2 regions of the Pseudomonas sp. NPDC088444 genome follow, and region 2 is predicted to be linked to the other one. Evidence: riboswitches for the same ligand, from Rfam matches in the RefSeq annotation. Region 2 holds a riboswitch; the other holds the start of a gene.
The links. Region 2 has a riboswitch for manganese ahead of mntP (manganese efflux pump MntP). Riboswitches for the same ligand answer to the same signal wherever they lie in the genome.

Region 1: another riboswitch for manganese. It lies ahead of ACI2KB_RS09925 (TMEM165/GDT1 family protein); the one in region 2 lies ahead of mntP (manganese efflux pump MntP).

Annotation. Positions count from the first base shown of each region.
Region 1 covers NZ_JBJDNK010000004.1:182,787-197,397, forward strand. Annotated here, with positions in the region: gene ACI2KB_RS09900 (MFS transporter) at 1-217, opposite strand, end outside; gene ACI2KB_RS09905 (AraC family transcriptional regulator) at 309-1,076, shown strand; gene ACI2KB_RS09910 (LysE family transporter) at 1,211-1,840, opposite strand; gene ACI2KB_RS09915 (2-hydroxyacid dehydrogenase) at 1,915-2,880, shown strand; gene ACI2KB_RS09920 (methyltransferase) at 2,960-3,958, shown strand; yybP-ykoY riboswitch at 3,999-4,119, shown strand; gene ACI2KB_RS09925 (TMEM165/GDT1 family protein) at 4,210-4,794, shown strand; gene ACI2KB_RS09930 (M48 family metallopeptidase) at 4,863-5,681, opposite strand; partial or broken gene ACI2KB_RS09935 (HAMP domain-containing protein) at 7,061-7,264, shown strand; gene ACI2KB_RS09940 (methyl-accepting chemotaxis protein) at 7,376-8,119, shown strand; gene ACI2KB_RS09945 (SOS response-associated peptidase) at 8,278-8,907, opposite strand; gene ACI2KB_RS09950 (DUF2007 domain-containing protein) at 8,950-9,210, opposite strand; gene ACI2KB_RS09955 (CPXCG motif-containing cysteine-rich protein) at 9,210-9,392, opposite strand; gene ACI2KB_RS09960 (1-acyl-sn-glycerol-3-phosphate acyltransferase) at 9,516-10,679, shown strand; gene ACI2KB_RS09965 (hypothetical protein) at 10,844-11,113, opposite strand; gene ACI2KB_RS09970 (hypothetical protein) at 11,254-11,457, shown strand; gene ACI2KB_RS09975 (YajG family lipoprotein) at 11,587-12,168, opposite strand; gene ACI2KB_RS09980 (hypothetical protein) at 12,393-12,626, shown strand; gene ACI2KB_RS09985 (hypothetical protein) at 13,119-13,304, shown strand; gene mqo (malate dehydrogenase (quinone)) at 13,356-14,611, shown strand, end outside.
Region 2 covers NZ_JBJDNK010000003.1:399,057-413,667, forward strand. Annotated here, with positions in the region: gene uvrB (excinuclease ABC subunit UvrB) at 1-924, shown strand, start outside; gene ACI2KB_RS08770 (RidA family protein) at 1,220-1,609, opposite strand; gene ACI2KB_RS08775 (LysR substrate-binding domain-containing protein) at 1,744-2,673, shown strand; yybP-ykoY riboswitch at 2,724-2,899, shown strand; gene mntP (manganese efflux pump MntP) at 2,908-3,474, shown strand; gene ACI2KB_RS08785 (hypothetical protein) at 3,538-4,359, shown strand; partial or broken gene ACI2KB_RS08790 (autotransporter outer membrane beta-barrel domain-containing protein) at 4,658-5,521, shown strand; partial or broken gene ACI2KB_RS08795 (helix-turn-helix transcriptional regulator) at 5,742-6,404, opposite strand; gene ACI2KB_RS08800 (MFS transporter) at 6,503-7,795, opposite strand; gene ACI2KB_RS08805 (hypothetical protein) at 7,814-8,302, opposite strand; gene ACI2KB_RS08810 (GlxA family transcriptional regulator) at 8,409-9,356, opposite strand; gene ACI2KB_RS08815 (DUF1326 domain-containing protein) at 9,460-10,131, shown strand; gene ACI2KB_RS08820 (DUF2182 domain-containing protein) at 10,128-10,949, shown strand; gene ACI2KB_RS08825 (HD domain-containing protein) at 10,957-11,598, opposite strand; gene ACI2KB_RS08830 (GlxA family transcriptional regulator) at 11,717-12,757, shown strand; gene ACI2KB_RS08835 (class I SAM-dependent methyltransferase) at 12,849-13,619, opposite strand; gene ACI2KB_RS08840 (phosphate/phosphite/phosphonate ABC transporter substrate-binding protein) at 13,894-14,611, opposite strand, start outside.

The DNA of each region.
Region 1 (14,611 bases), on a different contig from region 2:
GATCCCCCAGCCAGCCGGCCGGTAGCGAACACGCGCCAAAGGTGATGAAACCGCCCAGCGACAGGCCGATCAGTTGCGCGTAATCCAGACCGAACGCGCCCGACATGCCCAGCACGGCGGCGGGGAAAATCAGCATGAACATGTGGTCAATGACGTGAGCGGCGTTGATGAAGTGGATCACCCGTTTGGGTGAATTCTGTCGTTCGGGTTTATTCATAGCGATGCATCCTGAACTTGCAGTGGGTAGGGACGCTCATGCTAAGTTGGCGACTATTCGCAGTTGAGACAACTAAGTCATCGAATCCGCCATGTTGATCAACCTGTTCAGTCACAGCCCGGTCACTGCCCACCCTGCGGACTACCCCGACGGTGGCCATCACCCGAGGCACATCCACGCTCAAGCGCAGCTGTTGTATGCCGTCAGTGGCATGATGCGGCTGGTGACCCAGAGCGGGGCCTGGGTGATCCCGCCGACCCGCGCGGTGTGGATACCGCCGATGGTGGAACACGAGACATTCATGGCGGGCGAGGTGTTGATGCGCTCACTGTTCATCGCGCCTGAACGCTGCCCCTCGGGCTTGAATCAATGCTGCGTGCTGGCCGTCACGCCCCTGCTCCGCGAACTGATCGTGCGGGCGACCCAAAGCGATGCCCACGCGGCCAATCCGTTGATTCAGCAATTGATGCTGGAAGAAGTCGCCAGTCTTGAGAACCTGCCGCTGCACATCCCCATGCCCCGCGACCGGCGCCTGCACAGCATCTGCATGGCCCTGCTCAGAGCGCCGGATCACGGCAACACGCTGGAAGACTGGGCGCAGGAGGTGGGCGCCAGCTCGCGCACGTTGACGCGGCTGTTCACGCAGGAACTAGGGATGAGTTTCAACGCATGGCGTCAGCAGGTGCGTTTGATGGAAGCGCTGCCCAAGTTACTGGAGGGCGAGAGCGTGCAGCGGGTGGCGAACGACCTGGGTTACGGCAGCGCGCGAGCGTTCAGCGCGATGTTCAGCCGATTGCTGGGGGAAAGCCCGAGGGAATATCTGGGGGCGTTGAAACAGTTGAGTGAGCTGAAACGGTAAACCGCACCTTTTAGGAGTGAGCTTGCTCGCAATGGCGCCAGTCCACCTCGGCGCCGCGCAGTCACGTAGCAAACACGAATACTGTGGGAGCCGGCTCCCACAGGATTTAGCCGTGTCAATAAAATTAGCGCGAATCAATGCACCTCAGTCAGCGCCAGCTTCAAGCCCAGCGCCACCAACACTCCACCCATGGCGCGGTCGAACCAATGCCCCATCCGCGCAAAACCTGCACGCACCCGCTCTTGACTGAACAAACGCGCCACCAGGCAAAACCAGATGCCAGTCGCTACCGCCAGATAAACGCCGTAACCCGCCTGCACCAGCAGCGGCGTGTGCGGGTTGATGACGACAGTGAACAGCGAGAGGAAAAACAACGTCGCTTTCGGGTTCAGGCCGTTGGTCACGAAACCGGCGGTAAACGCACCGCGTGCCGTGCGCCCGCCTTTGGCGAGATCAACCGGGGCGTCCGACGCCGCCGCTGGCTTGGCACGCAAGGCCTTGAAACCGATGTACAGCAGGTACGCCGCAGCCGCCCACTTCAACGCGTTGAACAGCACGATGGACTGGGAAACGATCAGGCCGATACCCAGCAGTGAGTAGCCAACGTGCAAGAAAATCGCGGTTCCCACCCCCATCGCGGTGTAAGTGCCCGCTTTGCGGCCGTGGGTGACGCTCTCACGTACGACCACGGCAAAATCAGGGCCGGGGCTGGCAACGGCAAGCAGATGAATCAGGGCAACGGTAAAAAATTCCGTCCAGTACATTGTGAGGGCTCCGGCAGGCTCTGGTAGGCTCGCTACCTTACCCCTCCCACCCCACAGAACAAAAGGTACAGCTGATGTCGAGTCAAAGCAGAGCAGTTTTTCTGGACCACACCTCTTTGGATCTCGGCGATCTGGATCTCACTCCATGGCGCGAAACCTTCGGTGAACTGGTGCTGCACGCCAGCACTTCAGCCGATCAGGTGATCGAGCGACTGCAAGGCGCTCAGGTGGCCATTTCCAATAAGATCATGATTGATGCCGCCACGTTCGCGGCGTGTCCGGATCTCAAACTGGTGCTCGTGACGGCAACGGGCGTCAACAACGTCGACCTGGATGCAGCACGCAAACACGGCGTCGTGGTGAGCAACTGCCAAGGCTACGGCACCCCTTCCGTGGCCCAGCACACGCTGATGTTGCTGCTGGCACTGGCGACTCGCCTGCCGGATTACCAACAGGCGATCCATCAGGGCCAGTGGCAGAAATCCAAGCAGTTTTGCCTATTGGATTTCCCGATCGTGGAACTGGAAGGCAAGACCCTGGGCCTGCTGGGCCATGGCGAGCTGGGTGGGGCAGTGGCGAAACTGGCCGAAGCGTTCGGCATGCACGTGCTGCTGGGGCAGATCCCGGGGCGTCCTGCCCGCGCAGATCGCGTGCCGCTGCACGAGTTGCTGCCGCAGGTCGATGCGCTAACCCTGCACTGCCCACTCAACGAACACACCCGCGACATGCTCGGCGCGCATGAATTGAGCCTGATGAAACCCAAAGCCTTCATCGTCAACACGGCTCGCGGCGGGCTGATTAATGAGCAAGCCTTGGCCGATGCGCTGCGCAACGGTCATCTGGCGGGCGCGGCGACCGACGTGCTGACCGTAGAACCTCCTGTGAACGGCAACCCGCTGCTGTCCGGCGACATCCCGCGCCTGATCATCACCCCGCACAGCGCGTGGGGCAGCCAGGAAGCGCGCCAGCGCATCATTGGCCAGGTCAACGAAAACGCCCGTGGGTTTTACGCGGGCCAACCTATTCGCGTGGTCAGTTGAAACATCACGCTCCCACATAAATACGCGCCTGGCGCTGATATTCCCCTGTTAAACTCCGCCCTTTTTTCAGGAGCCGACGATGGACCCGCGCAGTGAAGTGTTACTCCGTCAGGCCGAGTTGTTTCAGGGTGAATTGCTGCTGGCGGGCCTGCCTGCCGACGACCTTCTGAGCCGTCTGCCCAACGCGCAGGGCTGGAGCTGGCACGCTGGGGACTTCGCCGCGCTGGACGCCCGTTTCAATGGCAGAAACCACTTCGGCACCGAAGCGCCGACCCAGCCTTTCGAGGCCGCCGTACTGTTTCTGCCTAAAGCCAAAGACCTCACCGACTATCTGCTCAATGCGCTGGCCTCCCGTCTGACCGGTCGCGAACTGTTTCTGGTGGGTGAGAAGCGCGGCGGCATCGAAGCCGCCGCACGCCAACTGAGCCCATTCGGTCGCGCCCGCAAACTCGACAGCGCCCGCCATTGCCAGCTCTGGCAAGTCACTGTGGAGAACGCACCGCACGCCGTCGAGTTGAACAGCCTCGCCAAAGCCTTTGAGATCGAGATGGACGGCGGCCCGTTGAAAGTGATCAGCCTGCCGGGCGTCTTCAGCCATGGGCGCCTGGACCGGGGCACGGCCCTGTTGCTGGAGCACATCGACAAGCTCCCTGTCGGGCGTTTGCTCGACTTCGGTTGCGGCGCGGGCGTACTCGGTGCTGCGGTCAAACGTCGCAGTCCGGACATGCAAGTGACGATGCTCGACGTCGACGCCTTCGCCACCGCCAGCAGCCGCCTGACGCTGGCTGCCAATGGTCTGGAAGGCGAGGTAGTGACCGGCGACGGGATCGATGCAGCGCCTGAACACCTGGACGTGATTTTGACCAATCCGCCCTTTCATACCGGCGTTCACACCGATTACGCCGCGACAGAAAACCTGCTGCGAAAAGCGCGAGAACATCTGAAAAAAGGTGGCGAACTGCGCCTTGTTGCCAACAGCTTCCTGCGTTACCAGCCGATCATCGAGCAGCACCTTGGCGTATGTGCCATCTTGGCCGAAGGGAATGGATTCCGGATTTACCGCGCGAAACGTGGGTGAAAATTAACGCTTGCCGAACCGGATTCCCGTAGGCAGAATCCGCTCCGTCCTAGGGGAGTAGTCTCCCACGAGCCTCACGCTCGTCCGGCGCGCATCAACATACTTGGTCCTCAGACCATGGTGCGCGCGACCCCAGATCCGCATCAGACGGATCGGCGGTTTGACAAGACCTATGACACGCACATCCTGACCCGGGGCGGGGAGGCTGTACGTGTCATAGCCGTGTTGACCCGCCCCTTAGGAAACCCCTGATGCTGGAATCCCTGTTGGTCCCTACCGCGGTCGTCGCACTGGCCGAAATCGGTGACAAGACCCAACTGCTCGCGCTTATCCTCGCTGCTCGCTTTCGCAAGCCCTGGCCGATCATCGCCGGTATCGTCGCGGCCACGCTGGCCAACCACGCCGCAGCCGGTGCCGTGGGCGCCTGGTTCAGCAGTTTCTTCTCCGATGCCATGTTGCACTGGATCCTCGCCGCAAGCTTCACCGCCACTGCGCTGTGGACCCTGGTGCCGGACAAGATGGACGACGACGAAGCCAATACCGCTCGCAAATTCGGCCCGTTCATGACCACGCTGATCGCGTTCTTCCTTGCCGAAATCGGCGACAAGACGCAGATCGCGACCGTCATGCTGGCGGCGCAGTATTCCTACCTGTGGCTAGTGATTCTGGGCACGACATTAGGCATGTTGCTGGCTAACGTGCCGGTGGTACTGGCGGGTAACTTCGCCGCTGAGAAACTGCCATTGACGCTGATTCGCCGTTTGGCGGCCGGTGCGTTCTTCATCCTCGCCATCGTGGCGGTGTACAAGGCGATGCAGGTGAGCGGCTGGGTTTAACCCCATTCGCCCTTCGATGATCGTTCCCACGCCGGAGCGTGGGAACGATCAAGGTTATTGACCTATCCTCAGGATTTCGGTGCTTGCTCATACAGCGGCATGACCTTCGGAATCGCTGCCTGCAACGACGCAATCCGGTTTTCCGACGCCGGGTGAGTGCTCATGAACTCAGGCTGCGATGCTCCCGCCTGAGCCTGCATTTTCTGCCACAACGTAATGGCCGCATTGGGGTTGTAACCGGCACGGGCCGACAGCTCCAGACCGATCAAATCCGCCTCGTTTTCATTCGCCCGGCTGTTGGGCAATGTCAGGCTGTAATTGACCACGGTATCGGCCAGCGCCAGGCTGTCCTGTCCCAGCCCCAACAATGAGCCCGCGCCCTGCTTGGCCATTTGCACGCCATACGCCTTGGACATCGCCTCACGACCGTGCTCGCGCAGGGCATGGGCAATTTCGTGCCCCATGACCGCTGCCAGCTCGTCATCGCTGAGCTTGAGTGTATCGATCAGCCCGCTGTAGACGATGATCTTGCCACCCGGCCCACAGTTGGCGTTCAACTCGTCACTCTTGATCAGGTTCACTTCCCACTGCCATTGGGCAGCATCGGCACGTAGCTTCGGCGCCTGAGCGATCAAACGCTTAGCGACCGCCTGCACACGGGCGGCTTCGGCGCTGCTGTTATCCAGCACGCCTTTGGTTGTGGCTTCGCTGACCGTCTCTTTATAGGACTGGGCATACATCTGATTGACCTGATCGGTCGACAGCATGCTGAACATGTACTGCTTGCGCTCGACGCCTACCGAATCGCCGCTGGTGGTATTGACGGCCTGACATCCCGCAACCAGCAACGCTGCGCTCAAGGCACACAGAACAAAGGTCTGACGCATTTTGTATCTCCATCGAAACAATCGCGCCCATCCTAGGCGGTACGCCCGATGAGCACCAGATAGCAGCCGATTGCCATATGAAAGCCTGCCAAAAAAATCACACATTCGTAACAGCGCTGAAACACACTTCATCTCCCTTTCGGGATGACATGCTCTCTTTTGAATCAGACCAATCAGGCAGCATGTCAAAAAACGACAAAACGCCTTCAAAAGCGGCCACTTCGTCGGTTTCACCTAATAAAACAGGGGACCGAGGCGATATCTCCTTCAGACGTTCTTCCGCGTCCGGAGCCCCTATGAAGTTCAAATCGATCCAGTTTTCAGTCGCCGCACTGGCGGGCGCCATCGTGCTCAGCGTTGTGGCCGCCCTCGTTCTTTACGCGCTGTTTTCCGGCGCACGCACTCAGGATTTGGTGGAAAAGCGGACAACCGCCCAATTCGAGCAGGCCATCCAGGAACGCCTGACCGCAATCGCCCGAACGCAGGCCAGTGAAATCCAGCGGGAACTGGAAGCACCGCTGCAAACGGCAGCGGGTCTGGCGACGTTGAACGCCACCTTGGGCATGAAGGACGCCAAAGGCGAAGTACTGGTAAAAATGAGCCGTGAACAACTGCTCAACGTGCTGCACGAGACCGTCGTACGTAACCCGAAAATTCTGGGTTCCTACATTGGCTGGGAACACAACGCACTGGATCACAATGACGCCGCCTACGTCGAAACGCCGATCACAGGTGTCGACCCCAAAGACGGCCGTTTCATGGCCTGGTGGTATCGCAAGCCGGACGGCACCTTCAATCTGGAAAAGCTGGCCAGCCTGGAAGACACCAAAATCCTCTCCACCGGCATCCGCTCCAGCGAGTATTACCTGTGCTCCCGCGAGACCCGCAAAGCCTGCGTGATCGACCCGGCGCCTTATAAAGTCGGCGACAAAATGGTCATGCTGTCTTCGTTCATCGAACCCATCATGCTCGACGGTCAATTCCAGGGCATCGTCGGTGCAGACCTGTCGGTGAACTTCATTCAGGACATGCTCGAAGGCGCGGATAAAAAGCTGTATGACGGCGCGGGCGATCTGGCCCTGATCGCCACCAACGGGCGGCTGGTTGCCTACACCAAGGACACCAGCAAACTCGGCGAGAAAGCCAGCGACATCCTCGACGCCAACGAAGTCGCCAACCTGAACAACATCGTCAAAGGCGAAGTGCGTTACGACATCGATAAAGAGCACGGCCACATCGAGTTGTACCTGCCGTTTGGTATCGGCAACACCGACGCACGCTGGACGCTGATGATCCGCATGCCGGTCAGCGCGGTCATGGCCGACCTGCAAAAATTGCAGAGCGACCTGGCCCATCAACGCGACACCGATATTTTCGGCATGACCGTCGTCGGCCTGCTGATTGCGGCGCTGGGGTTGCTGATCGTCTGGTTCGTGGGACGTGGCATCGCGCGTCCACTGAAACAAATGGTCGCCATGCTTGACGACATTGCCAAGGGCGAAGGCGACCTCACTCGTCGCCTGACCAGCGACCGTGCCGACGAACTGGGCTCCATTGCGTCGGGCTTCAACACCTTCCTCGGCAAATTGCAGGCGATGATCAGCCAAGTGGTGACATCGGTGCAGAAGGTGAGCGATTCGTCCGAGCACACTGCCGATATTGCCATCCGCACCAACAAAGGCGTTCACAAACAGATGGCCGAGATCGATCTGGTTGCCACTGCCGTACATGAAATGACCGCTACTGCCCAAGACGTGGCGCGCAACGCCACCCAGGCCGCACAAGCCGCGAATCATGCGGACGACGCCGCCAATCAGGGCATGCGCATCGTGCACAACACCTCGAACTCCATCAGCGAACTGGCGGTGGAAATCGGCCGGGCTGTGGAAGTGGTTCAGACATTGGCCAAGGACAGCGAGAACATCAACGCGATTCTGACCGCCATTCGCGGAATTGCCGAGCAGACCAACCTGCTGGCCCTCAACGCAGCGATCGAGGCAGCGCGCGCGGGCGAACAGGGTCGGGGCTTTGCGGTGGTCGCTGATGAAGTGCGCAATCTGGCGCAAAAGACCCAGCAGGCCACCGAAGAAATCCAGACCATGATCCAGGCCTTGCAAACCGGCACGCGGCAAGTGGTGAAGGTCATGGAAGACAGCCAGAACAAGACCGATGAAAGTGTGGGCCATGCCGCCGAAGCGGCGCAGGCACTGGAGAGCATCACCCAGGCCGTGTCGGTGATCAACGACATGAACACCCAGATCGCCAGCGCCGCCGAGGAACAAAGCGCCGTGGCGGACGACATCAACCGCAACGTGATCAACATCGGTCAAGTGGCCAACGAAGTGGCGGGTGGGGCGGATGAGTCGAGTCAAGCGAGCGCCGAGCTGACCAAACTGGCAGAACAGCAGCGCCGGTTGATTAATCAGTTCAGGGTCTAAAAGCCACATCCCCCGTTGATCGTGCCCACGCTCTGCGTGGGCATGCATCCCATGACGCTCCGCGTCACACCAGCAACGGACGCAGAGCGTCCTGGGCGGCGTTACCACGCGGAGCGTGGGAACGATCAATCGCGCCCCCCAGGGGATCTTCGAAATGTTTAAAGCGGCGTCAGACACTCCGGCGCATTAAGCTTCGGATCATTCACCATGTTCGCCAACGGCCGCTCACGCAGTTGCATCTGCGGCGCAGCGAGCAGGGATTGCAGGGTCGCCAGCGAACTCTCCGGATCAAGCCAGGCAGCCTGCCCTTCTGCGTCGAGAATCAACGGCCTGCGCTGGTTCATCGCCGATTGTGTCACCACCGCCACGCTCAACCAGTCGTGGCCATCCACCGGATACGCTTCCCAGATCGCCGCAAAGAACAGCGCCGAGCCCTCCCCCGGCGTCAACCAAAATGGCCGTTTGCGCACCGTGCCACGCCATTCGTAAAAGCCGTTGGCCGGTAACAAACAGCGACGCTCGCGAAACGCCTGACGAAACATCGGCTGCTCAGCCAAAGTTTCCGCCCGCGCATGGGCCGGGGTGCGGGACATGTCGGTGAGCCACGGCGGAGTCAGCCCCCACCGAGCGCGCGCCAGCGTTCGTCCGCCTTGCTCGTCTTGCGCGGCACGCAGGATCAACACCGTGTCATTGGGGGAGATGTTCCACTGCGCCTGCTGGTCTGCCGGAAAGCCCGGCAAGGCCGCGAAAGCAGGCGTCCAGCGAAACAGGGCATAACGTCCACACATGGGTTTTAGGTAACTCTTCTTTAGAAAGTGACGGTGCCGACCTCAGCACAACAACACATCGGGGTAACTGTCAGGTTCTTCGCCAGACAGCGGAAACGCGTCATTGTACTCAGTGATCAAGCGCCGCGCCCGCTCGGCCTGATCATCCTCCACCGCCAGCCCCAACAAGCCGAACACCGGCAACTCGCCAATCCCGCCGAGCAAATGGCGCCCGGTGATGTGCGCCTCGATACCTTCACTGGCGAGCATCGATTGCAGCAGCTCACCTTCCATCATGTTTTCCGGCTCGTAGATTTTGCGCATCATTCGTTCTCGCTACGCACGTCCAGGGTCCAGTCCTCACCATCGGTATGCAGGCTGAAAATGATCGGGCGACAACAGACCGGGCAATCTTCGATGTACGTCTGATCGCCGCCGGACAGGTCCAGCACTGCCTCCACCGGCTCGCCACAATACGGGCAGTCATAATCCTGTATTTCCTGCATCACAGTCTCCGCGCCCAGATTTGCGTATAATCGCCGACTTGTTTGCCGGCCAGGCCTTCCATTTCGTATCTACAAGCCTGGCCAATCCTTATTTACCCTAGCCGTTTCCAACAAGAGAGCATGATGGGCGAATTCGATGCCATCCGACCGTACGACGACACCGAAGTAAAAGCCGTACTCAACCGGCTGCTGGGTGACAAGGCGTTCCTCGCAATCCTCACGCATTTCCGTTTTCCGCGTCTGGCCGGCTCCCTCGGCTGGATCCTGCAACCGGCCATCGCCCGTAAACTGCGTCGCCAGTTTGCCGGTATCGAGTCCGTTGCGGCCCTGCAGGACAAGGTCGAACATTACGTCGACCATACCATCGAGCGCGCCACCGATGGTGTGACCTACACTGGCGTCGAGCAGTTCAAGTCCGGCGTGGCGTACCTGTTTCTCGCCAACCACCGCGACATCGTGATGGACCCGGCGTTCGTGAACTACGCCGTGTACCACGCAGGCCTGCCGACGCCGCGCATCGCCATCGGCGACAACCTGCTGCAAAAGCCCTTCGTCAGCGACCTGATGCGTCTGAACAAGAGCTTCATCGTGCACCGTTCCATTACCGGGCGTCGCGAGAAAATGGCGGCCTATCAGTTGCTGTCGGCGTACATCAACCACTCGATCCGCCACGACTGCGCCTCGATCTGGATCGCTCAGGCCGAAGGTCGCGCCAAAGACGGCGACGATCGCACTGAGTCGGCGATCCTCAAAATGTTCCACATGAGCCGCAAGGACGAGCCGTTCGGCGAGGTCATTCAGTCGCTGAACCTGACGCCCGTCTCGATCAGCTATGAATACGACCCCTGCGACCACGCCAAGGCTCGCGAGCTGTACATCCGCGCCACCACCGGCAGCTACACCAAGGCGCCGGGTGAGGACGATGTCAGCATCGCGCTAGGCATCACTGGCTATAAAGGCCGCGTGCACGTCAATTTCGCACCGCCGATCACAGAAGCCTATGAAGACACCAAGCAATTGGCTGCTGAAATGGACAAGCAAATTCTCGGTGGCTACCGCCTGTTCCCGGTGCATTACCTGGCGTACGCGCAGTGGGCCGATGCTGATCCTGGCCTGAACGTACCAAGCGCTGCCGAGGTGTTCCCGGCAGACGAACTGGCGCGGGCGAAGGAAGAGTGGCAACGTCGTCTGGACGGCTGCCCTGAAGAGCACCGGCCTTATTTGGTGTTGCAATACGCGACGCCGGTGCGCAACCAGTACCGGGTCAAGGCAGGGTTGCCGTTGTAAAGACCGCATCATAAAAAACGGCGCTCAATCAGGCGCCGTTTTTTATTGCCTGCCACCCAATCCTGTGGGAGCCGGCCTGCTGGCGAAAGTGGTGTGTCAGTCGCCTGAGGAAGTAGACATACCGCATTCGCCAGCAAGCCGGGTCCCACAGCCCTCAGCATCAGTCAGATTTTGGTACTCACCCACGACAACACCAGCGCAAACGCCAGACACCCCGCTCCAATCCGGTAGCTCTGGCGAATCATACGCAAAGTCGGCACGTCCATCAGGTGCATAGGCTCATCAATCGGCGCCTGTTCGGTAAGGTTATTCAAATGCGCGGTTTCGCGCTGCTCCCGGACACGCGTAGTGTGCAGCAACCAGATGCCAGGGCCTGCCGCTGCCAGCGCCAGTAGATTGATGACCATCCCGGGGGAGTGCTGGAAGAGCGACATGGGGCCTCGATGGCGCCGGATAGAAGGCGCCGAAGATTCGGTGGGATCTGCCGAATACGGTATCGCCTGTCACCTTAACGTCACCTGAACCGGTCACTGTGTAGGCCCTCGAACGCCCCCTACAGGACACGGAGCCCGTCATGCTGCACGCCCACAATCAGGACCGCCTCTATCTCATTGCGCCGAGCGAAGAGCAGCAAGCCTTGATCGACGGCCTGGCCTTCAACGTCCAGGATCGCCACTGGCTGGTGTATTGCGCGCTGGGTGGGCATCAACACCATGATTTGCCCGAGGCAGATCTGGTCACAGGGTTCAGCTTTCTGGATTTCTATCAGGCGGCATAAGGCTAAAAACGCGCCTGGACAATCGGCGACTCACCCTGTGGGAATGTGTGTTCAGCCCTAGAAATGAACGCTCATGAAAAAGCCCCGGCATCTCGCGATACCGGGGCTTTTCGTTGACGCTTGATGCCGTTACTGGCCCAGCATCTGACCAATCGTCTGATCCTGGAACAGACGGGTCAGCGCATCACTCAACACGTCGCCGATCAGCTTGGTGTTGGTCTCTTCGTTCGGCGCCATGCCAAAACGCTGATCCAGCGAAGCGGCATAACGACCGTTGTAGCTGCGGCCGTTGTTCTGCACGTCAGCGCGGAAGGTCGAGCTGATGTTTGCCTCGGTCACGTACAAGCCTTCTTTTGGCGACTGATACTTCAAATCGGCCAACGTGATGGTCAATTGAGGACCATTGCCACCCTGAACCGGGGTGAAGCCCAACAGACGAACAGCGGCTTCGGCCTGAGCCTGGATTTGTGGTACCAGTTGCTGACCGCTCACTGTAATCGAGCTGGTTTCCGGATACAGACCGCCACGGGTACCAAGGGTCTGCGACTGGCGACCATCGACCACACGAACCACGACCTGCTGACCGTGCCCGACAGGCGCGAGTTGGCTGGTCAACTTCGGTTGCGGGTTGAGTGTCTGCGGGCTGTGGGCACACCCCACCAGCGTCAGACTGCCGACGGCAAGCAAACCGAACAAAACACGACGCAACATGCTCATTTCTCCATGGGCCAAGGCACAAATTGTGCGGCAGTATAGCGACCTCACAAGCTCACTCACTAGCGTAAAGATACGACAAAGTGCCACTGTCGCGGTTCCCGCGCATGCGCATCCCAACATCTCGCGACACTCGGACATCATCAAGCAATACCAGCGTCATCGCCATGTCATCGGCCCACGACATACTTTTAACAACTACCCAACACGGAGTCCCCGTCATGGACTTTCTCTGGTCGTTGTTTTTCCCGAAAAGCCGTCATCGCCACTACGCTCGCCTGGATCAACACGGAGTCTGTTTGTCGTTCAAGCACTGTGCACTGCCGCCACAGGGCCATGACTGGGTGGAAATCACCGAACCCAAGCTGTGCTGGCTGCAACGTCCCCTGCCTGCAAGCGCCCGTGTCGCTTCGCGCGCACGTGCGATTACCGCCCGACAATTGCTCAGCATCTGACCGAACGGCGAATAAAAGTCATTTTTTCTGGATCAATTCTGCGCGTTTCATCGCTATAATCTCCCCCCGATTATAAGGACGTCTCCTGATCGGGCCTCGCAGCATCGCTGATACCTGTTGTCAGCTCCTTCGTTCCGCCCACAGAGAGCCTTCCACACAGACATGTGCAGCCCGGCGTGCCGCCTTGCCCGCGTGAATAACTCGATTCATTCGAACCTTTCGCGCTGACCAATGCCCACACTGTGTTGGAACCTGATCTGCAGGCCCTGCCAGCGCGCAGGCCTTTTTTGAGGTTCGCGTCTCCAAAAGAGCGTGAAAAAAACGGGTTTTCACAACTTCACAAGAGTGTGGCGAGCAAATGAACAGTTACGCGTTTGTAAATGCACCATTAGCGTCTGACCCAGCCCCATCGCACAGGACTGACTGCCTGGCAGTCTCCACAACCGGAGCCTGAAGCCGTTCACGACTGATTTGCTTGCATGACCGGACGTCTTGACGATAGTCGAATGGCTGTTCGGGCCGAAAAATGCGTTCATGCTTCTTAATAAAAGCATCAACCAGGCCCTACCAGTAGCGTCCGCTGAAGATGCAAAAAATGGCGAAGAACCGGACATGGATCTCCCGGCCGACAGGCTTGAGGCAATGCGCGAATACGCGCCGCCCGCCCTCGGCAACTGACCTCGGGACCCATGCCGTCAATTTGGTGCTGCAGATTTTGGAGACGCGTTAATGGCGCATAACGAAGCAGTCGATGTGGTACTGGTCGGGGCAGGCATCATGAGTGCCACCCTCGCGGTACTGCTCAAGGAACTGGACCCCAGCCTCAAGATCGAGGTGGTCGAGCTGATGGATTCAGGTGCCGCAGAGAGTTCCAACCCCTGGAACAACGCCGGTACCGGCCACGCAGGCCTGTGTGAGCTGAACTACACACCGCAAGCGGCTGACGGCTCCATCGACACCAAGAAAGCGATTCACATCAACACCCAGTTCGAAGTCTCGAAGCAGTTCTGGGCCTATCTGGCTCGCAAAGGCACCTTCGGTTCTGCACGCTCGTTCATTACCCCGGTTCCGCACCTGAGCTACGTCGAGGGCGAGAAAGGTGTTTCCTACCTGAAGAAACGCTATGAGGCGCTGCGCAAGCACCACGCGTTTTCGACAATGGAATACACCGAAGACAAGGCCAAAATGGCCGAGTGGATGCCACTGATGATGCCGGGCCGTCCGGCAGACCAACAGTTGGCGGCGACCCGTGTCATGCACGGCACTGACGTCAACTTCGGCGCCCTGACCAACCAGTTGCTCAAACACCTGGCCGCTGCACCCGATGCGCAGGTCAAGTATTGCAAGCGCGTTACCGACCTGAGCCGTAAAGGCGATGGCTGGACCGTCACCATCAAGGACGTCAACAGCGGTGGCACCCGCGAAATCGATGCCAAATTCGTGTTCCTGGGCGCGGGTGGCGCGGCATTGCCGCTGCTGCAGATGTCCGGCATCGAAGAGGGCAAGGGTTTCGGCGGCTTCCCGGTGAGCGGCCAGTGGCTGCGTTGCGACAACCCTGAAGTGGTCAAGCACCACCAGGCCAAGGTTTACAGCCAGGCCGCCGTGGGTTCGCCACCGATGTCGGTTCCGCACCTGGACACCCGCGTCGTCGACGGCAAGACTTCCCTGCTGTTCGGCCCATACGCCGGTTTTACCACCAAATTCCTCAAGCACGGTTCGATCATGGACCTGCCACTGTCGATCCGCGCCGCCAACATCGCCCCGATGCTGGCCGTGGCCCGCGACAACATGGACCTGACCAAATACCTGATCAGCGAAGTGCGGCAGTCGATGGAGCAGCGTCTGGAAGCCCTGCGTCGTTTCTACCCTGAAGCGAAAGCTGAAGACTGGCGCCTTGAAGTGGCCGGACAGCGCGTGCAGATCATCAAGAAAGACCCGAAGAAAGGCGGCGTTCTGCAATTCGGTACCGAACTGGTCTCGGCCAA
Region 2 (14,611 bases):
TTTCGCCTGCCGTCGGCGCTGGACAACCGGCCCATGCGTTTCGACGAATGGGAAAGCGTCAGCCCGCAGACCATTTTCGTTTCGGCGACCCCCGGCCCGTATGAAGGCGAGCACGCCGGGCGGGTGATCGAGCAGGTGGTGCGGCCAACCGGTCTGGTGGACCCGAAAGTCGAAATCCGCCCGGCGCTGACGCAGGTTGACGACCTACTTTCCGAGATCAAAAAACGCGTGGCCAATGATGAGCGGGTGCTGGTCACCACGCTGACCAAGCGCATGTCCGAAGACCTTACCGATTACCTCGCCGATCACGGCGTGCGCGTGCGCTACCTGCACTCGGACATTGATACCGTGGAGCGGGTCGAGATCATCCGCGACCTGCGTCTGGGCACCTTCGATGTGTTGGTGGGGATCAACCTGCTGCGCGAGGGTCTGGACATGCCCGAGGTGTCGCTGGTGGCGATTCTCGACGCTGACAAGGAAGGTTTCCTGCGCTCAGAGCGCTCGCTGATTCAGACCATTGGCCGTGCCGCCCGAAACCTCAACGGCCACGCGATTCTCTACGCCGACCACATGACCGGCTCCATGGAACGGGCCATCGGCGAGACCGAGCGGCGTCGTGAGAAGCAGGTGGCGTTCAACGAAGCCAACGGCATCGTGCCCAAGGGGGTGGTCAAGGACATCACCGACATCATGGAAGGCGCCACCGTGCCTGGCTCGCGCAGCAAAAAGCGCAAAGGCATGGCCAAGGCCGCCGAAGAGAACGCCAAGTACGAAGCTGAATTGCGCTCACCGAACGAGATCAACAAGCGCATTCGCCAACTGGAAGAGAAGATGTACCAGCTGGCCCGCGACCTGGAGTTCGAAGCCGCCGCGCAGATGCGCGACGAGATCGCCAAGCTGCGTGAGCGGTTGTTGGCGGTGTGACCTGTTGGTGCCGACTCAATTTGTGGGAGTGAGCTTGCTCACGATGCGATCAGGCCGTCACTTCATAGGTGGTTGACACGCCGCTTTCGTGAGCAAGCTCACTCCCACAGGTAGAGATCGCTGCCGCCGGCAAATCGTGCCGCTAGAGGGGTTGGTGCAAAGCGTTGATGATCAATGATCGTTCCCACGCTCTGCGTGGGAATGCCGCCTTGGACGCTCCGCGTCCCACTGGCGCGGAGCGTCAGGCCATGCGTTACGACGCGGAGCGTGGGAACGATCAATTGAAGCAGAACGTCTACGGCAACTTCGCAATCACCTTGATCTCGAAATCGAATCCATACAACCACGTCACGCCTACTGCCGTGACGGTCGGGAAGGGCGCTTCGCCCCAGAACTCCGGGACCACGCTCCAGATCTCTTCAAAGCGTGTCTGCGGATCCACGATGAACACCTGCACGTCGATCACGTCATCGAACGTGCAACCTGCCTCTTTCAAAACAGCGTTCAGGTTGGTGAATGCCCGTCGCACTTGCGCCTTCAGTTCAGGTTCAGGCGAGCCGTCTTCACGGCTGCCGACCTGGCCTGACACAAACAACAGGCCGTTGGATTTAACCGCGGGTGAATAACGATTGCGCTCGTACAGCGCCTGGCGACCCGGTGGGAAAACGACGTCGCGAACAGTCATGTATAGCCTCCATCAGGCGTATGAGATTAGCGATGCAGTGACTGTACGGGGCTTGCATCAGGGCGATAAACGCGCAACCGTGGTCAGCACTGTTTGTAAATCCCAAACAATCCCTACCGATATTCGGAGCCGCCATGGACCGTTTCGATGCAATGCAGGCGTTCGTTCGTGTGGTCGAAACCGGCAGCTTCACCAAGGCCGCCGAGACCCTGCACATGAGCAAGACCAGCGTGACCCAACTGATTCAGCAGCTCGAAGCGCGCCTGCGGGTGAAGCTGTTGAACCGCACCACGCGCAAGGTGAACGTCACCGCCGACGGCGCCGCCTATTACGAGCGCGCGGTGCGGGTGCTGGCCGATGTCGACGACGCTGAAACCAGTCTGTCCGCCGCGGCGGTGTTGCCCAGAGGGCGTTTGCGGGTCGATGTGCCCAGCCCGTTCGCCCGATTCATCCTGATTCCGGCGCTGCCCGCCTTTCACGCCAGATACCCGGACATCCAGATCGATCTGGGCGTCAGCGATCGCATGGTCGATCTGATCGGTGAGCACGTCGATTGCGTGGTGCGCGGCGGTGAGCTGACGGACCAATCCCTCATGGCCCGGCGCATCGGCGACTTGCAATTGGGTGTTTACGCCGCACCCACATACCTGCAACGGATCGGCACACCGAATCACCCGCGTGAGCTGGAAGCGCCGCAACACCGCATCGTAGGCTATCGCTGGGCGCGCACCGGCAAACTCTTTCCCATGGTCATGCAGCGTGCGGGCGAGTCCATTCAGGTACAAAGTCGCTACGTGCTTTCGGTGGACGATGGCAACGCTTACATCTCGGCGGGCTTGGCCGGTATGGGCGTGCTCTGGCTGCCGACCTACATGGTCCGTGAGGCTGTGGAGAAGGGCGAGTTGGTGCGGCTGTTCGACGGCTGGCAACTGGAGACCATGCCGATGTTCGTGGCCTACCCGCCGAACCGGCACATCAGCCTGAAATTGAGGGTGTTCATCGACTGGATCGTCGAGTTGATGGCGGGCTATGGGCAGGGCGAAGTGGTCACAATGACGCGATAAAAACGCCACCGTTTATATTTTTTTCACATAACCCTGACTATAGTGGCCGTCCTTGTTGGGGAGTAGCCTGCTCAAGACCGCAGGTTTTGAGCGTTCACGTCAACATTCTCGGCGGCAGCCGTGGCGTGAACATCTTCGGAAATGCCCGGGGATTGGCGAGACCAACGACGCATCCATGCCTAAAGTCGGGCGTGTGGTTGTGTCGTTGTCTCATAGCCCGACTGGATTCCTACCGTGAGCCCGATTTCTCTCATCTTCCTGGCATTGGCCATGTCCACGGACGCCTTCGCGGCGGCCATCGGCAAAGGTTCCAGCCTGCACAAACCTCGCCTCTCAGAAGCCCTGCGCACGGGTTTGATTTTCGGTGTCATCGAAGCCATCACCCCTGTCATCGGTTGGGCCATCGGACAGGTCGCGAGCCGTTTCGTCGAGAGTTGGGATCACTGGATCGCCTTCACCCTGCTGTTGGTGCTGGGGCTGCACATGATCCACAACGGTTTCAAACACGACGAAGAAGACGACGATAAACCCCAACAGCACTCGTTTCTGATTCTCGCCGTCACTGCCTTTGCGACCAGTATCGACGCGCTGGCGGTGGGCGTGGGCCTGGCGTTCGTGGACGTGAACATCGTCGTCGCAGCGCTGGCCATCGGCATCGCCACCACGGTAATGGTCACCATTGGCGTGATGTTGGGCCGCGTGTTGGGTACGGTCGTGGGCAAACGCGCCGAGATTGTTGGCGGCATTGTGTTGATAATGGTCGGTGCAACCATCCTTTACGAGCACTTGTCGGCAGCCTGATCAATGAATACAGCCGTTCAAAACCCGAACACCACATGCGCGCCTCGGCGTTACCTGAAATTGATGTTGGCGGTACCGGGCGCAGTGATTCTGGCAGCCCTCGGTTTCTTCGCCTGGCAGAGCTTTTTCCCGGTGCAGGCCAGCGATGGCTGGCGTTATCAAGTGGTGCACACAAGCGTGCCGAAGGCCGCGTCGATGGTGGTCAACGGCGACGGCTCGCTGATCGTCAGCCAGGAATTGCGCGACGGCAAAGGCAGCATCGTGCGCATTCTGCCGGACGGCAAGCGGGAGACCGTGGTGTCAGGGTTGTCCAAACCCGACGGCATGGTCGCCGTGCATGGCGGATGGGTGTTCAGCCAGGAAATCGATGGCGCGATGGTCAATTTCTTCAAGGACGGTGAAGTGAAGGGCCTGTTCAAAGGTTCAGACGTGCAGGGGCTGTGGAACGAAGGTGACGACCTGTACGCCATCGAAGACCGCAAGGACGATGGCCGCTTGCTGCGTTATCACTGGCCGGACGGCACGCTGACAGTGCTGCGCAGCGGTCTGTCCGAAACCGAATCCATCACTCGCTGCACCGATGGCCGCATGCTCTACACCGAAAAAGAGAAGGGCGTCATCCACCAACTCACTGACGACGGTCGCGATCCGGTGGTGCTCAGCGGTTTCAACCAGCCGACCTACCTGATGTGTGATCAGCGGGGCTTGTGGATCAGCGAGGATTCGACCCACCGTGCGCGTTTGCTGTTGATCGACCCCCAAGGCAAGCAGCGCACCGTGCTGTCGTTTCTCAAGGCACCGCAGGCCATCATCCCAACGGGACGCGGTACGTACCTCTTGGCCGAAGGCGGGCGTGACCGGATTCTAGAACTCACGCCAGACTGATCAACCCTGTTCATGAACGCCGCCCGACTTGCTCGGGCGGTTTCGTTTTGGCCTCCCGAATAAAACAACCCTGTAGCCGTCCGGCTCCCGTATAACTCGGTGTTTTCGCTTCTGCTAAGGACATAAAACGCAGCCCGCGGACCAATCGCGCAAGCATTTCCGTTGTGTAGCGAATTGTCATATTCGGTATCGACCCGCCCTCGATAGTAGCCAGCCCGACACAATTTCAAGAGGCTGCACCGTGTTCCAGCGTGTTCTGTTTTCCTTGTCCGTTCTGAGCCTGTCCATCGCTGCCGCGCAGGCCGCCGCGCCCTATGCCAGCGGCATCGACCTCAAGGTGGGGCAATACCGCCTGTGGGGTTCGGCGTTGGCGGGCTATCTGGGCACGGACGGTTCGTCCCGTGCAGCCAGTAGCAATGAACACAGTCAGGGGATGATGGTGGGCCTGACGCAGCGTTTCTCCGAGCAACTCAGCGCTTATGCCGGATTCGGTTACAACCATGGCAGCGTGGGAGCGGCAGGGGGCGAGGCGAAGACTGACCTGACGTTCCTCAGCGCAGGCGCACGCTTTGCTCCGGACGGGCTGGAACGAGGCGTGTTTGTCGACGCCAACGTCAGCGGCGGCTGGCTCGACTATGACAGCAAGCGCGAACTGGGCGGCGGTCTGGGCGCAGCGAAAGGCGACAGCCACGGCACCCTGGCCGGTGCTACGTTGGCCTTGGGCTATCGCATGGCATTGAGCGGCGTGACGCTGGAGCCAAGTCTTGGCGTGCGTGTCAGCCATCTCGACCTGTCGGGTTTCAATGAAAAGGGCAGTGAGCTGGCACTGGACGTTGACGGCATTCAGCAAACCCGCCGCAGCGCTGTGGCGAATCTGAATGCGTCGCTGGCCCCTGTCGCACTGGGCGCCTGGCAGGTGGTACCGGGTGTGCAAGTGGGGTATGAGCACGCGCTTGGCGATCATCAGGTCGACAGCGAAGGTCATCTGCTGGGGCTGGACATCGAGCAGCGAGCAGCTTTCGACAGCCGTGACCAGTTCAACGGCGCGGTCAACGTCATAGCCAGTCTTGGCGCGTTCAGTGTGGGGGCGCAAGTGGGTGCCAATGGTGGGGGAGACAGTCAGGGTTACAGCGGCAGTCTGAAGGCCAGTTACGCGTTCTGATTCCTACCCTACAGACGGTGTTGACTGGCCTGTAGTTTTCGCCAGCAAGCCGGCTCCCACAAGGATCGCGTTGAATCCAAATCTCGCGTTCGACGCTAAATCTGTGGGAGCCGGCTTGCTGGCGAAAGCGGTCTGTCTGTAAACCAAGCAATGACGGACACGACGCAGTCGCCACCCAGTTGGCAGCCACACGCTGCTCGACACTCAATTGCAGGATTGGCTACTGCGTGTGCTTTCTGACCTGTGCCGGGCTGACGCCATAGGCGCTCTGAAAATACTGGCAAAACCGCCCGACATTGCTGAATCCATGCTGCAACGCCACCTCGGTCACCGACGCCATCCCTCCTCGCTCCAGCACCTTGAAAGCGCGTTCCAGTCGCACCTGCCGCTGATACGCGACAATCGACATCCCCATGAAGCGCCGAAACCCGTCCTGCAAGGCGCGCAGGCTGACGTGGCTCAAACGCGCCAGATCCGTGCCGCTGACCAGCATCTGCGGGTGCGCCTGAATGTACTCCACCGCCAACCGCACATGACGCGGCGCAATCGGTGGAGCCGGGCGTCGCAGCGCGTCGGTGAAGTTGTGCGGCCAGACGTCCAGCACAGCGTCGATGAGCATTTCCTTGAGCCGCGAAGGCCGCAATGACCCCGTGTTGATCAGCAGATCGAATTCGCTGCCAGTGGCCAGATCGATCAACGCACGGATGCCCTGAAACCCATGAGCATTGAGGTCCACCACCGGCTCGAAATGCAGCCTCTCCAGCACCGGCTTTTCCAACAGGATAGACAGCCGTTCGGTCAACGACCCGCGATCAATCGACATGCCGTGCTGCGCGTGGTTGTCGAGAAAATGAATCGATCGGATGTCGGCCTTGTCCACGGCCGGTGATAGACAATCACCGGCCAGCGAGAGTGAGAAATCGCGGGACACTAGCACCTGTAAATGGCAGATGTGTGACAAAACCTGTCCGATTGGTCGAGTCAGGCCGCCGCCGGTTTGAGTGCGGCCTTTTCCTGACGAACCGACAGAATCGTGACCGCGGCGAGCAAACACAACACGCCCCCGGTGAAAAACGCGGGCAAGTAGCTCAGCAACTCGGTGCGTGACCAACCGGCGCCAAACGCAGCGGCAGCGGCACCGATCTGGTGGCCTGCGAAAATCCAGCCAAACACCATGCCCGCGCGTTCAGGACCAAAACGGGAAGCGGCCAGGCGCACGGTCGGGGGCACTGTGGCGATCCAGTCCAGGCCGTAAAAAACCGCGAACAGCGACAGGCCGACAATCGAGAAGTCGGTGAATGGCAAGGCGATCAGCGACAGCCCGCGCAACCCGTAATACCAGAACAACAAGCGGCGGTTGTCGAACCGGTCGGACAGCCAGCCTGACGCCACGGTGCCGATCAGGTCGAACACGCCCATTGCCGCGAGCAAGCCGCTGGCCTTGACAGGGGAGATACCGTAATCGCCGCACATCGGGATCAGATGCACTTGCACCAGCCCGTTGGTGGTGGCGCCGCAGATGAAAAACGTGCCGAACAGAATCCAGAACACGCGGGTTTTCGACGCATCGCGCAGGGTGTTCAACGACGCGCTGAAGATCGACGCGGCACTGGGCGCGGGCGCTGCAATCGGGCCTGTGCCGGTGTCGCCAAAGGGACGCAAGCCCAGATCGGCGGGGCGGTCGCGCATGAGCATCAGCACCGCAATGGCGGCCAATGCGAGCATCGCCGACATCAGCACCAGCGCCCAGCGCCAGCCGTAATGCTCGGTGACGTTGGCCAGCAGCGGCATGAAGATCAGTTGTCCGGTCGCGGTGCTGGCGGTCAATACACCCACCACCAGCCCACGACGGGCGCTGAACCAGCGTGACGCCACGGTGGCGCCCAGGGTCAGCGCCGTCATCCCGGCGCCAATGCCCACGGCCACGCCCCATAGCGCCACCAGTTGCCAGACTTCAGTCATGCTCAGTGACAACAGCAGCGCGGTCATGATCACCAGAATCGCCGCCAGCGCCACATTACGCAGCCCGTAGCGGTTCATCAGCGCGGCGGCAAAGGGTGCCATCAGGCCGAACAGCACGAAGCGGATCGATAGCGCCGAGGAGATTTCCACGGTGTTCCAGCCGAATTCCATCTGCATCGGCACGATGAACACCCCCGGCGCACCCACCGATGCGGCGGTGATCAGCGCGGTGAAAAACGTCACGGCGATCATCGCCCAGCCGTAGTGAATGCCGCGCCGGGCGAGGGCGCGGGAAAGCCAGTCAGAAATCATGCATGCCTCTTTATTCAGTTATGCAGTGCGGTGGGGTCGACGCAGCAGGTAAGCGATGATTAACAGGTGGCTGATCATCAGCGGCGGCACCACGGCCATCGGGATGTAATAGGTCGCGCCAAAGCTGCCCGGCTCGACGAAGGTCAGGCCACGGGCGAAGGCGTTGAGAAAATCCGCGACACCCACCGCGCTGAACAGCCAGACTAGCGCCTTGGCGAATCGCGCATGGCTACGCAGTGCAATGACGGCGGCGAAGGCCAGCAGCGCGGTCAGCAGGTCGCCGTAGGCGGTGGGCCATGAGAAGCGCGGATCAAGGGCGTCGGTTGTGACGCCGTGGATCAGAAACGACAGCCCCAGATAACGGAAGCAATGGGGCAGGATCAGCGGAATCAGCGCCTCCCGCGCGTTCAGGTCACGAATGCGCGGCCAGATGTACCAGAGCGCGATCAGCCCCCAGGCCAACAGGCCCAGAGTGACGCTCAGCGGAAGAATGAGTGCGACAGGCATGGAAATAACCTCGGTCAACGTTCTGCTCGGCAGTCTATGCAGCCCTGAGCGGCGAAAATTGACAGTTTCCGAGGGATTCGTGCCAGTTCGCGGTCAGCGCAGTCGCCTAGGCACGCCTCACGCTGAAGCGCCTGCGGTACTCGCCCGGCGTCAGACCGGTGATGCGCAGAAAGACTTTGCGAAACGCCCCTGCGTCGGTGTAGCCCACTTGCCAGGCCACGGCTTCGGCGGGTTGCGTGGTGAACTGCAACATCTCGCAGGCCTTGCCTACGCGCAGGCGCTGGCAGTAATCGACGGCAGTCAGGCCAGTGGCCTTGCGAAAGCGCCGCAGAAAGGTGCGCTCTTCAAGACCCGCATGCCCGGCCAGCGCGGCGAGAGCCGTGTCCTTGGCGCCGCCCGCTTGCAACCAGTGCTGAACCTTGAGAATCGCCGCATCGCCGTGGGTCAGGTTCGGCGAGAACGCGCTGTAATAGCGCTGTTCGCGACCGGGCGGGTCCACCAGCAGGTAATGCGCAGTCTCGGCCATGACCGTTGCGCCGAGAAAACGATCGACGAGTTTCAGGCCCAGGTCGATCCACGCCATGATCCCGCCCGCGCTGATCAGGTCGCCGTCGTCGATGATCAGCTTGTCGATGTCCAGATTTACCTCGGGAAAGCGCTGGCGAAACAGCTCGGCGTGGTCCCAGTGGGTGGTGACCGAGCGCCCCTCCAACAGGCCGGTTTCGGCCAGCAGGAACGCGCCGCCACACACCGACGCCAGAGTCGTACCGTGGCGATGGTGCTTGATGATCCACTCGACAAAGAGCGCGGCTTCCCCAGCCGTCGGCGGCGTGGCGATTTTCGGCGCGAAGATCAGCACAGAAGGCGAGGTCAACCCCGTTTCATCGTCCGAGGGCAGGCGTTGCGTCACCCGCAGAAACGGACCCGCTTGCGCGTGGTGGCGGGCGGCAAAGTGGTCGGCGATCTCGAACAGATCGGTCAGGCCGAGCAGGGCGGCCTGCTGAGCGCCGGGGTACGGCACGAGGCCTATTTCAATCGGAGCGAGGTGTGTCATGTGTCGATACTGACCCTGAGAATGTCGATTTCGCCACTGATGATGTTCTGCCCGGTGCCCGATGATGTCCAGACAATTTATCGGACCATCAAAGGAGCAAGCGATGAGTGATTCCGTACCCCAAAAGGCTTCGATTCCCCCTTGGCGCATTGCAGGCGAATGGCTCGACGTGTGTTCCTGCAACTCGCCATGCCCCTGCACCTACGCGCAACCGCCCACCGGCAACCACTGTGAAGTGCTGTGGGCCTACCGGATCAACGAGGGGCATTTTGGCGAGACGCCGATGGCGGGCCTGAAAGTGGTACTCCTGGCCAACTTCACCGGCAACTTGTGGGACGGCGCGTGGCTCGACTGCGGGTTTTTCTTCGACGCGACAGGCGATGAAGCGCAGCGCGCAGCGATGGTGGCGATTTTCACCGGGCAGGTCGGCGGCTGGATGACCCAGTTCGTGCCGACCCACGTGCGCGACGTTCGCGGCGTGGAATTCGCCGACATCTCGGTGGACATCGAAAGTACCCTCGAGCACTGGCGCGTGACCGTGGAAGACAAAGTCGAGGCCAGCGGCAAGGCCATGAGCGGGCCGACCTCCGACCCGAGCAAGCGCCTGCAAAGCTACAACCCGCCGGGCAGTGAAGTGGGGCCGACCTCGGCGCCGGTCACCTGGGGTAAAAGCGTGGCCGGGCGCTGGAAGGCCTTCGGCTTCGATCAGAACATTCCGGCCGGGCAGGCCAGCAAGCACATTCCGTTCGACTGGCAGGGGCCGGACGCGCCATGATCAGGACCTTCGTTTCTGCATCGCGCTCGCTGCTTGGCGCGCGTCCTTCGGTCTCGGGCTGGAGCATGATCATCGTGGCGCTGAGCATTGCCGCGTGGCTCGGCACCCTGATGTTCATGGGCGGCATGGATGAGGGGCCGGGTACGCCGCTGCACCGGCTGCCGGTGTTTCTCGTCGGTTGGGTGGTGATGCTCACGGCCATGATGCTGCCTTCGGAACTCAACTACATTGGTGCCCTCGTGGGGATGTTGCGCGGGCGCGGTGTGGCGCCTGCGATCCGCGTAAGGCGCGTGCTCGGCTTCATCGGCGGTTACGGCATGGCGTGGCTGGTTTACGGGCTGATCGCTTTCACGCTGGATGGGCTGGTGCGGTTCGTCAATCCTGACGTCATTCATTGGAATCGCGCAGGTCCATGGCTGGCCGGTGCGGTGCTGATACTGGCGGGGATGTATCAACTGTCAACGCTCAAACACGCATGCCTCAAGGGCTGTCGATCACCGTTTTCCTTCTTTCAACTGCACTGGCGGGCAGGGAATGGCGGAGCCGTGACCATGGGTTTTCGCCATGGCCTGGTGTGCGTCGGCTGTTGCTGGGCGCTGATGGCAGTCATGTTCGCCGTGGGAGTCATGAGCCTGACGTGGATGGCCCTGTTGACGCTGTTCATGTTTGCCGAAAAGGTCCTGCCCAATGGTCGCAGGCTGGCCATGCCGATTGCGGCTTTTTTGCTGATCATGGGCGGATGGATCGCAGTGTCGCCAGACACCGCGCCACTGCTTCAGGACCCCCTGATGTTCGAAGGGTATTGCCGCAATCTTTGATCTCCACTCAGCTGTCGAACGGCGCGTTGTCGATCAGGTCGCAGACGTTCGGGCAGTCGAAACCGTGAATGTGGCGGCGCCCGACGTCAGCCAGCCCCGTGCCGATGGCGGTGTGGGGCTTTTTGCGTGCGACTTCGGCGACGGCGGCTGTGAATGCCGCTTTCATGCCCAGACGCGGGTACAGCGCCAGGGTGTCATCGATCAACGACGGGGTGATTTCCTCGATGAACAGACCCATCACGTCAACGTGAGCGCCCATGAAAATCAGCGCGATTTCCGGCTGTTTGCGCTCGGCGATCCCGGCGCTGGAGTGCAGAGCGATGGCGTCCCAGACCAATTGTGCCTTGGCGTCCGTGTAGCCGTTGTCCAGCAGGAACCGGCTGGCGGCATTGGCGCCGTCGACCTCGAAACGCTGATCGGCGGCGAACTCGGGCGTCAGTCCCAGATCGTGCATCAAAGCCGCCAGATAGACGACTTCCCGGTCGTATTTCAGGCCGCGCTTCTGGCCCAGAAAGTCCGCGAACCACCAGCTACGATGAACGTGGTTGAGCATGGCTTTGGAATGGACGCGCGCGACCAGCGATGTTGCCTTGCGGGTCAGCGCCGAGTCGGGGGCGATGATGCCGCCGACGGAAACGGGAGTGTTCATGTGTGCTTACCTGAGAAGAGTGGATCTACCCCTAATCTAAGGATTCAACGCTGTCGGAATTGACCATTTTCAGTTGATTCGTGACAAGATGCCGCGTTGCCAAACGCCGGAGCCCAACGTGAAAAAACACAACGACACTCGACCGCGCCTTGTCTCACGGCCACAGAAACGGGTGGTGATTCTGGGGCTGGCCCCGGTGAGTGCGCTGGACGTGATCGGTCCGGCCGAGGTGTTCACCTACGCCAACCGGCTGTGCATGGGCGATACGCCGCCGTATCGACTGGAGCTGATTTCGTCGACCGATAACGTGCACCTGCGCAGTGAAACCGGCATCGGCCTGATGGCCCACAAGACGCTGGCTCAGGAGCGTCTGGACAGCCCGCCCATCGACACTCTGATCGTGGCCTCGGGGGCCAGGTCCGTGTTGGCGCTGGACCGGGAGGCCATTGCCTGGGTCGGTACGCGGGTCGAGGGGGTGCGGCGTGTCTGTTCGATCTGCGTCGCCGCATTCGCACTGGCCGCAACCGGCGTGCTGGACGGGCGGCGCGCGACCACGCACTGGGCCAAAGCCCATGAACTGGCGCAGCAGTACCCCAAGGTGAACGTCGACGCCAATCCGATCTGGATCAAGGATGGCAACGTCTACACCTCGGCGGGGATCTCGGCGGGGATCGATCTGGCCCTGGCGCTGGTCAGCGAGGACTTGGGCGACGACATTGCCATGGAGATCGCGAAGAACCTGGTGTTGTTTCTGCGGCGTCCGGGCGGCCAGGCGCAGTTCAGCGTGACTCTGCAATCCCAGCGCGCTGCCGGCTCGGGGCTGGAAGACCTGTGCGTGTGGATCAGCGAGCACCTGCACCGCGAATTGACCGTGGAAATGCTGGCCGATCGCATGGCCACCAGCGTGCGTACGCTGATCCGCCTGTTCCAGAAAGAGTTGCAGACCACCCCGGCCAAATATGTCGAAGACGTGCGGCTGGAGGCGGCCTGTCGTGCGTTCGAAATGGGCGGGCGCTCCATGGAGGAAATCGCCCGCCGCTGCGGTTACAACAGCATCGACGTGTTGCGTAAAGCCTTCGTTCGGCGCCTTGGCGTCACACCTCGGGAGTACGCGCAACGTTTCGCCCCGCAAAGTCCGGCGGTTCGGACCTACGGTTGAGACGTCACACGCTTACGATGTCGAGGGCCGCCCACGGTCGGTCGCCGGTTAAGACCTTACTGCGAATGATCTTCACGGCGTGTACCTGGGTTCAATCCAGCCGACGGCACAGGTAGGCTTGGGTCTGGTAGGGGAAATCAACCGTCTCGTGACCGCGCAGCGCCGGGTGGGTCTGGATCAGTTCCCGCAGTTGCCGGGTGACTTCGGCTTTCTCGGCGTCGGGCAGTGCGGCGATGAAACTCACCGACAGAAAGCGATTCATGATCACCGTTTCTGGCGATCCGCTGTGGCTGTAGCTGAAGCAGGTCAGTTCGGGTTGCGCGAAGTAAAGGCCGTTGAACGGGCGGCGCCACTGGCCGGTGTGAAAGCGCGGCGTGTCGCCCTCGTAAGGTGTGATGATGCGAGTGATTTCGGCCACCCAGTCTACCGACTCGTCACGCACGTTCCAGACCAGCCCCAGACGTCCACCGGGCTTTAGCACCCGATGGATTTCGGCCAGTGCCTGTTCGTTGGCAAACCAGTGAAAGGCCTGGGCGCACAGCAACACATCGGTGCTGCGATCGGCCAGGGGCAATGCTTCGGCGGTGCCGCCGACAATCGGGGTGTGCGGTAAGCCTTTGGCGAATTCCTGACGCATTGGCTCGACGGGTTCCACGGCCTTCAGGTGATCGGTTAGTGGCACCAGCAGGCGGGTGAACTTGCCCGTGCCAGCGCCAAGGTCAACCACCGACGATTGCTCATCGATATTCAGCGTGTGCCTGAGCCAGTGGCTTAACTCATCGGGATAGTCTGGCCGCCCTTGGGTGTAGGTGCCAGCTTGCGTCGAAAATCCCACCTGCGCTGCTTTATGGACGACAGACATGATCGGCAATCTCCTTCATGGAAAGGGGGCGGGGGCAGTATGGGCCAATCGGGGTTATAGATCAGCGTTGATGGCGGTTTCTGACGCAATCTTCATTGGGATGCTGCTTCTTGAATTCGTCTGCAGTGACAGCGCAGTGTTTGGGCCGGACGCGGTCTTTGTGGGTGATTTCATGTTGTCTGGTCAACCGCCTTCGCCAGCAAGCCGGCTCCCACACCTATCACGCCGAATCCAGATCTCGTTTTCGACGCTGAACCTCTGGGCCCTGACCCCATCACTGCACGCCAGGCAGGCCCTGCATCATGCGCAGCAACGGGGCGTATTCGGCATGACTGACCGGCACGATGCCGGACGCTTTCTGCGAATCGAGAAAGGTCGCCAGCCCTTGCTGGTCATTGAGCATCGCCGCGCGCACTTTGTCTTTCAGACGTGAACATAACGTGCCGCTGAATACGAAGGGGTCGTAATAAATCGGCTCCGAGCGCCAGAGGATCTTGAAGGTGTCGCGCTGGATCAGGCCGTTGGTCAGGTACTCGTCAGCCCGCACGCTGGAAACGAACGCAGCGTCGGCCTTGCGGTTGATCAGCGCGTCGAGGGATTTGTCGTGAGAACCCGAGTAGGCAATCGCCGCGAAGAACTGCGCGAGGGGCATGCCCACTTCTTCGGAAAATTCAGCATTGGGAATCACGCTGCCGGACGTGCTGGCCGGGTCGGTGAGGATCACCCGTTTGCCGCGCAACTCCTTGAGGTTGCTGGCGACCTCGGGGCGCGCCAATAGCAACGCCTGATAATGATGCCCAGCGGGGGTGAAGAAGCTGTGGGCGATGGTCAGGCTGGCGAACGGCTCGATGCGCGGGTCGCGCTGATACGCCAGCATGTAGGACGCAGGCCCCAGCCACGCAATGTCCACGCCGCCGGAGACAATGGCGTCTACCACGCTTTCATAGGACGAGGAGGGCACCACTTCCACTGGCAGGCCCGTGGCAGCGCTC